DNA from 2 places in the Burkholderia cepacia ATCC 25416 genome. Region 1 is predicted to be linked to the other one. Evidence: predicted binding sites of a transcription regulator. Region 1 holds the regulator's gene; the other holds the start of a gene.

Region 1 (4,193 bases):
GGCGATCCCGCGCCGTGCCGCCGTGCCGGGTGCGCGTCGGCGACGCGCGCACGGCACCGCGGCGGCGGCGCATCGGATCAGTAGCGGTAGTGGTTCGGCTTGAACGGGCCGTCCTTCTGCACGCCGATGTACGAAGCCTGCTCGTCGGACAGCACGGACAGGTTCGCGCCGATGCGCGCGAGGTGCAGGCGGGCGACCTTTTCATCGAGGTGCTTCGGCAGCACGTACACCTTGTTCTCGTACTCGTTGCCGCGCACGAACAGCTCGATCTGCGCGAGCGTCTGGTTCGCGAACGAGTTCGACATCACGAACGACGGGTGGCCGGTCGCGCAGCCGAGGTTCACGAGGCGGCCTTCCGCCAGCAGGATCACGCGCTTGCCGTCCGGGAAGATGATGTGGTCGACCTGCGGCTTGATGTTTTCCCACTGGTACTGGCGGGTCGACGCGACGTCGATTTCCGAGTCGAAGTGGCCGATGTTGCAGACGATCGCGTTGTGGCGCATCGCCTTCATGTGATCGTGGTTGATCACGTGGTAGTTGCCGGTGGCCGTCACGAAGATGTCGGCCTTGTCGGCCGCGTATTCCATCGTCACGACGCGGTAGCCTTCCATCGCCGCCTGCAGCGCGCAGATCGGATCGATTTCGGTGACCCACACGGTCGCGCCCAGGCCGCGCAGCGACTGCGCGCAGCCCTTGCCCACGTCGCCGTAGCCCGCGACGACCGCGACCTTGCCCGCGATCATCACGTCGGTCGCGCGCTTGATGCCGTCGACCAGCGATTCACGGCAGCCGTACAGGTTGTCGAACTTCGACTTCGTGACCGAGTCGTTCACGTTGAACGCCGGGAACGGCAGGCGGCCGTCCTTTTCCATCTGGTACAGGCGGTGCACGCCGGTCGTGGTTTCTTCGGTCACGCCCTTGATGTGCGCGAGGCGCGTCGAGTACCAGGTCGGGTCCGCGTCGAGGTGCTTCGCGATCGACTTGTACAGCGCGACTTCTTCCTCGTTGGTCGGCTTCGCGATCACCGAACGATCCTTCTCGGCCTTCGCGCCGAGGATCAGCAGCAGCGTTGCGTCGCCGCCGTCGTCCAGGATCATGTTCGCGAATTCGCCGTTCGGCCATTCGAAGATGCGGTGCGAGAACTCCCAGTATTCGTCGAGCGATTCGCCCTTGAACGCGAACACCGGCGTGCCGGCTTCGACGATCGCGGCAGCCGCGTGGTCCTGCGTCGAGAAGATGTTGCACGACGCCCAGCGGACGTCGGCGCCGAGCGCCTTCAGCGTCTCGATCAGCACGCCGGTCTGGATCGTCATATGCAGCGAACCCGCGATGCGCGCGCCCTTCAGCGGCTGCTGCGCCTTGTATTCGTCGCGGATCTGCACGAGGCCCGGCATTTCGGTCTCGGCGATGTTCAGTTCCTTGCGGCCCCAGCCGGCCAGCGCCATGTCGGCGACGACGAAATCGTTGGAAGCCTTGGAATCGATAATGGCGTTCATCACGCCCTCCTTTCTAAAAAGTTTCTAGATTGGTGACGTGAGCGCCGTTCAGGAAGCGGGGCCGGTGCGACGGTCGCGATACGCGCGCCGCACGGCTGCTTGGTGAAGCTTTCCGAGCCTGGCGGACGCAGAGGTCCGTCGCAACGCTCCTCGGAAAACGGAGGGGATTGTAGCAAATCGGCGCGCGGAATGCGCACACGGATGCAGATGCCGAACGCGCGGCGTCGACGCGCGCGGCCGTCAGGAACGGTAAAGGGTCAGGATTCCGCGCCGACCCACGCCTGTTCGCGCAGCCGCGCGCGCAGGCGCGCGACGGCCTGGCTGTGCAGCTGGCATACGCGCGATTCGCTCACTTCGAGCACCGCGCCGATCTCGCGCAGATTCAGACCCCGTTCGTAGTACAGCGACATCAGCAGCTTCTCGCGCTCCGGCAGCCGCTCGATCGCCTCGACGAGCGCTTCGCGCAGGTGCTCGTCGAGCAGTGCCGACAGCGGGTCCGCGTGGTCGACGCGGTAGCGGTCGAGGAACGGCTCGTCGTCGGCCGCGCGGTCGAAATCCTCGTAGTAGATCAGCTGGCTGCCGTGCAGGTCCTGCAGCATCCCCTGGTACTCGTCGAGCGGCATGTTCAGGTGCTGCGCGATCTCGGTCTCGCTCGCCGAGCGGCCGAGATGCTGCTCGACCTGGTGCACCGCGTGCTCGACCTCGCGCGACGTCTTGCGCAGGCTGCGCGGCAGCCAGTCGTTGCTGCGCAGCTCGTCGAGCATCGCGCCGCGGATGCGCTGCGTCGCGTAGGTCTCGAACTGCGCGCCCTGGTCCTCCTTGTAGCGGCCGGCCGCGTCCATCAGGCCGATCATGCCGGCCTGGATCAGGTCGTCGAGGTCGACGCTCGCCGGCATCTTCGCGACGAGCTGCAGTCCGAGGCGGCGCACGAGCGGCGCATATTGCGCGAGCACGTCGGCCTGGGACATCTTTCCTTGAGCGTTGTACATCATGGCTCTCTCCTTCCGGTGGCACTCACGCGGCGTGTGCCGCGCCCGCCTCATACGACGGCTTGCCGCCCGCGTGCACGGCGCGGCCCGCACCCGAACGCGGGCGCATCGGCCAGTACAGCAGGTCGGCGGCAATCTGCCGGTAGTCGCGCGCGGCGGCCGACGACGGGAACGCGTCGACCGCGGCGCGCGTCAGCTCCCGCGCATGCTCGACGAGCGGATCGGCGCTCACGCAGCCCGCGTCGGCGATCGACACCGTCAGGTAGCGGCTCGCGACGCCCGCGAGGTTGTCGAACGCGACCTTCGCATCCGCGTGGCTGCCGACGTGATTGGTCAGCACGCGGAACTGCGCGAACGCATGCGCGAAATGCAGCCGCTTCATGCACGCGTATGCCTCGGTGATCGCCTGCGCCGCGACCCGCGTCACGACCAGCACGTCGTGCGCTTCGCGGGCGAGCGCCGAGAACGAACCGTCGGCGCCGAGCTGCGCGTCGACGAGGACGATGTCGGCCGGCCCGTCGATGAAATCGCTGAGCTGCGCGTCGGTGTAGCCGGCGCGCGCGAGCCGCGCGGCGGCGCACAGGCCGAAGCCGGCCGCGACCCGCGTGCGTTCGCCGTCACGCAGCCACGCGCCCGCGAGCGTCGCGCTGGCCGAATGCACGTCGGCGCGCTCGTCGACGACGAGCACGTCCTTGCCGAGCGACGCGAGCGCCGCCGCGAGATTCACGACGGTGGACGTGCAGCCGACACCCGCCGGCCCGCCCGTCACCGCGACGATGCGCGACGCGCGCCCGGCCAGCAGGCGCCGCAGCCCTTCGGCCTGGTCGATGATTTGTTTATCCAAATCGCACCTCGTGCAGCTCGGCGGTGGAACGTGCGGTCAGTGCGGAAAGCAGCGTCGGCATGTCCTCGTCTTGCGGCACGAAGGGCGAGCCGTCGCGCGGCACACAGAACGCGCTCTTCAGCAGGAATCGGGTCGATGCGACGTACAGGTTCTCCGGCACCTTCTGGCCGGTCGACACGTAGTGGATCGGCAGCTTGTAGCGGATCACCGTGTCGAGCACGCCGCCGAGGTGGGTCGCCTCGTCGAGCTTCGTGAGGATGCAGCCGGCCAGGTCGGGATGCTCGCCCGCGCTGCGGTACGCCTGCACGACTTCGTTGAGCGTGTCGCCATGGCTCGTCGCGTTGAGCAGCAGCAGGCGCTGCACCGGCGCGTTCGCGCCGTGCAGCATCGCGATCTGGTCGGATACCGCGCGGTCGCGCTGGCTCATGCCGATCGTGTCGATCAGCACGATGTGCTTGTTGCGCAGCTCGGACAGCGCGAGCGCGAGATCGCCCGCATCCTTCACCGCGTGCACGGGCACGCCGAGGATCTTGCCGAAGATGCGCAGCTGTTCGTGGCCGCCGATCCGGTAGCTGTCGGTGGTCAGCAGCGCGACCTTGCTCGCGCCGAAGCGCATCACGCAGCGCGCGGCCAGCTTCGCGGTGGTGGTGGTCTTGCCGACGCCCGTCGGCCCCATCAGCGCGAACACGCCGCCGCGCTCCATCAGCGCGTCCTCGCTGTCGAGCACCGGCAGGTTCGCCGCGAGCACCGACTGCGCCCATTCGGCCGCCTGCTCGAAGCTCTGCGCGCCGTCGCCGGACGGCATGTTGTCGACCAGCATCCGCACGAGCTGCGCGGAGAAACCGGCCGAGAACAGGTGCTTCG
Region 2 (4,193 bases), 440 kb from region 1:
ACGAGCTTCGACAGCGCAAGTGCGTTGCTGCCGTCGTTCGTGCCGCCCGTGTTCGGCGCGACCGTGAACGTGTCGCCGGCCGTGGGCGCGCCCGACACCGTGACCGTGACGCCGGCCGTCAGCGTGATCGGCGTGCCGGACTGGTACGGCTGCGCCGCGCTGGTCGTCGGCGGCACGGCCGTGTTGTCGGTGACCGTGTAGGTCGGGCTGGCGGTCGTGCCGCCCATCGTGATCGTGTAGTTGTGCGGATTGGCCGCGGCCGTCGCGCTGGTGACCGTCAGCCCGCCGATCGTGCCGGTGCCCGTGTTCGTCTTGGCGGCCGACGGCACGTACGGCGACGCCGCCGCGATCGCGGAGCCGTTCGACGTCGCGAGGCCGAAGCCGTTCAGCGCGCCGCGCGTCGGCTGCACGGTGAACTTGTCGCCGGCGTTCATCGCGCCGGACGAGAACGAGAAGTTCAGCCCGCCGATCGAGGCCGGCATGCTGGCCGACTGGCCGACCACCGCGCCGCTCGCGCGGTCGGTCAGCGTGTAGTTCGTGCCGTCGTACGACAGCGTGTAGTCGCTCGTGGTCGGCTGCGACGCGTTCGCGAACGACACGGACAGCGCCGCGTTGCCGGTATTGCCCTGGTTCGCGTACGTGATCGGCGTGCCGGTGGTGAACAGGTTGCCGCCGACGTTGCCCGACAGGTCGATGCCGAGCGCGTTCTGCGCGTTGACCTGCGCGGCGAAGCTGGTCGCGATCGCGCCGAGCTGCGCTTCGGCCGGGTCGAGCGTCTGGCTGCGGAACGCGAGCAGGCCGCCGAGCGTGCCGCCCGACAGCGACGCGTCGGACAGCGCCTGGTTCGGCCCCTGCGGGTTCGCGCCGGCGATGCCCTGCGACACGACGGTCAGCTCGCTCGGATCGGACGGCGACGTGACGGCCGCGAGCTGGTAGCTCTTGTTCGCGACGACGAGCGGCGTGCCGCCCGCGAGAAACACGCTGTAGCCGTCGCTGTTGCGCACGACCTGCACGCCCGCGAGGTTCGACAGGTTCGACACCGCGAGGTCGCGCTGGTCCATCAGCTGGTTCGGCGGCTGGCCCTGGCTGCTCGCGGACGCGATCTGCTGGTTCAGCTGCGCGATCTGCGCGGTGTACGCGTTGATCTGCGTCACGGTGCTCGTGAGCTGCGTGTTCACGCTCTGGCGCAGCGCGTCGTACTGCTGGCCGGCCGCCGTGATCTGGTTCGCGAGCGTCTGCGCATTGCTCATCGTGGTCTGCCGCACCGACGCGTCGGACGCGCTGTTCGCGACGTTCTGCATCCCGGTGAAGTAGTTCGTGATCGCGGTCGAGATGCCGGACGTCGGGCTGCCGATGTAGTTGTTCAGCTGCGTGACGAGCGAATACCAAGTCGACAGCGCGCCGCTCTGCGTCTGCGCGCCGTTCAGCTGGTCGCTCAGGTACTGGCTGTACTGCCGCTGCACGGTGACGGTGTTCACGCCCTGCGGCATGTAGCCGCTGCTCGTGTACTGGCCGCTTGCCTCGGCATAGACGGGGCGTTCGACCGAATAACCCGGCGTCGCCGCGTTGCTGATGTTCTGGCCGGTCGTCGTGAGGCCCCAGAGCGCGGCATTCAGGCCGCTGACGCCGAGGTTCATGAGTGTGTTGGACATGCGCGATCCTGATGAGCCGGCCGCGCTGCGGCCGCCGGGTTGCGTGACTCCCGGTATAACGGCCGCGGATCGAAAAAATTGAGGAAAAAATGCACGCTCGACGCGCGCTCGCGCGTGGCGGGTCGAAACGCCCGGCGGCCCGGGCCGGCGGCGGTGCGTGGACGGCGCGCGGGCGGCCTCGAGCGGCCCCGGGCGGGGCCGGCCGCCGCGGGCGCGTCAGGCCCGCGCGAGCGAGCGGCGCTTCATCTCGAGCTGCGTGATCAGCCGCTGCAGCGTGTTCTCCGCGCTGCCCGGCAGTGACATGTAGCGGAAGCCGAGCTGGTAGCGCCGCGACCCGTTCGGCATCTGCGTCGAACGCTGCGACACGAGCTGCAGGTCGAGCGACAGCTTGCCGTGGCCGGTCAGCTCGAGCTCGACGTCGGGCAGCAGCGTGCCGACCTCGAGCGCCTCGACGCGTTCGTCCGCCGTGCGCAGCCCCACGCCGCCGAGCGACAGGTTGTGCACCTCGAACAGGAAGCTCTCACCGTCCGGCAGCTTGCCGCGGCACACGTACGGATCGACGACCGGCGCATCGACGCGGAAATACTCGCGGCGCTGGATGCACATCAGGACGTCGGGGAAATCGGCGACGAACGCGGGCAGCCCCTCGTAGCGCGTCTCGCGCGGCGTGCCCGTGGAGAATTCGACGCGCACGCCCTCCGGCGCGGCCGCGAACGTGCAGTGCGACGCGCCCAGGATGCCGGCGTTCTGCTCGGACAGCGCGCCCCAGTCGAACGTGAACGTCCGCGCGCCGACATCCACCTCGAGCAGGCGCGTGACGAGCTGGCCGCCCGGATACTGGACGGTCAGGAAATCGCCGCGATTGACGAGGTTGCGCAGCTGCACGCCGATTTCCAGCGGATTGCGGCGGGCATAGTCGGGCCCGGAGTGGCCTGCATCCAGGCTGGGGTCCGTCGACGTTTCGATATTCATGGCTAGCCGGTCTTTCTTGTCATGGGCGCCCGGGCAACCGGTGCGCGATAAAACCGGGCCAGAACGGGGGCCCGGTCGCAGGTCTCTCACACTTAGCGGCAGTGCTGACCGAAAGTTTAGATCGAAACGGGGATTTTTTTCGCGCAAACGTTGAAACCGCGCGCGGCGGGCTGCCGGGCGCGGTCCGAAAGGGGCAACGGCGCGGGCCGACGGGCCGTCAGCCGATCTGCTGCATGATCGAGATCAGCTTCTTCGCGTAGTTCGGGTCGGTCGCGTAGCCGGCCTTCTGCATCCCGTGCGCGAAGCCTTCGACGCTGCGGCTCGCGCTCAGCACGCCCGAGTAGCGCGGATTGTTCTTCAGCAGGGTCGCGTAATCGGTCATCGCGTGCTCGTACGAGTCGTACGCGCGGAACTTCGCGACCACGCGGCGCGGCGTGCCGTTCACGTATTCCGTCGTCAGCGCCGACACCGTGCGGCCGGTCCAGCCCTTGGTCGCCTTGATGCCGAACACGTTGTAGCTGGTCGAGCCGTCGCTCGCGCGGATCTCGCGCTTGCCCCAGCCCGACTCGAGCGCGGCCTGGCCGACGATGAAGCGCGCCGGGATGCCGGTCGACGCGCTGGCCGCCTGCGCGGGGCCCGCGAGCCGGTCGACGAACGCGTCGGCGTCCTGCACGCCGCTCGCGCCCTTCAGCGGCGGCGTCAGCGCGCTGCCGGCCGAGTAGCCGCGCGTGCCGGCGAGCCCGCCGTTGTTCGCCGCGTTCGCGTAGGCCTTCGCCATCGCGTTCATCGCGGCGAGGCCGCCTTCGTTACCCGACGTGCCGAGGCCGCCCGCGCCCAGGCCGGCCGCGCCGACGTCGGCCGCCGTGTCGCTGCCCGCGCCCTGCCCCGCATTGCGCAGCAGCTGCTTCATCAGCGCGTCGGCGACGCCGATCCCGCGCGTCGACATCTGCTGCGCGAGCTGCTGGTCGAGCATCGACGTGTACAGCTTGGACGTATGCGAATCGAACAGCCCGCCGTCCGGCGACGCGTCGCGCATGCTCTTGAGCATCATCTGCGTGAACATCGCGTCGAACTGGCCGGCGACCGCCTTCGCGCCGGCCTGCGGCGACTGTTTGGCCTGCGCGCGCAGCGCGTCGAAACCCTGCACGTCGAGCGCGAAGCGCTGCGTGAGGTCGTTCGCGTTCGGAAGAGAGGCTGCCATTTAGATGATCTCCAGGTCGGCGCGCAGCGCGCCGGCGGCCTTCATCGCCTGCAGGATCGACATCAGGTCCGCGGGCGTCGCGCCGAGCGTGTTCAGCGCCTTCACGACGTCGGCGAGATTCGCGCCGGCCGTCACCATCTTCAGCGCGCCGTTGTCCTGCTTGAGCTGGATCTGCGACTGCTGCGCCACCACCGTCTGCCCGTTCGAGAACGGCCCCGGCTGCGACACCACCGGCTGCGTGTTGACCACGACCGACAGGTTGCCGTGCGCGACCGCGCAGCTCTGCAGCGTGACCATCTGGTTCATCACGATCGAGCCGGTGCGCGCGTTCAGGATCACCTTCGCCGCGGCCTTGTCCGGGCTCACGT

Evidence for each region. Region 1 encodes FliA, which starts transcription of late flagellar genes. Its sites were predicted from a motif close to CTAAAGTTTNNNNNNNNNNNGCCGNTA; they were not measured.
Region 2: flgK (flagellar hook-associated protein FlgK) is a predicted target of FliA. The motif match lies at 1,709-1,735, and genes of this name have one in related genera.

The regions. Positions count from the first base shown of each region.
Region 1 is NZ_CP012981.1:1,094,017-1,098,209, reverse strand. It holds gene ahcY (adenosylhomocysteinase) at 78-1,496, opposite strand; S-adenosyl-L-homocysteine riboswitch at 1,529-1,654, opposite strand; gene APZ15_RS04920 (RNA polymerase sigma factor FliA) at 1,754-2,488, opposite strand; gene APZ15_RS04915 (nucleotide-binding protein) at 2,511-3,329, opposite strand; gene flhF (flagellar biosynthesis protein FlhF) at 3,322-4,193, opposite strand, start outside.
Region 2 is NZ_CP012981.1:651,862-656,054, forward strand. It holds gene flgK (flagellar hook-associated protein FlgK) at 1-1,652, opposite strand, end outside; gene APZ15_RS02980 (flagellar brake protein) at 1,869-2,624, opposite strand; gene flgJ (flagellar assembly peptidoglycan hydrolase FlgJ) at 2,842-3,825, opposite strand; gene APZ15_RS02990 (flagellar basal body P-ring protein FlgI) at 3,826-4,193, opposite strand, start outside.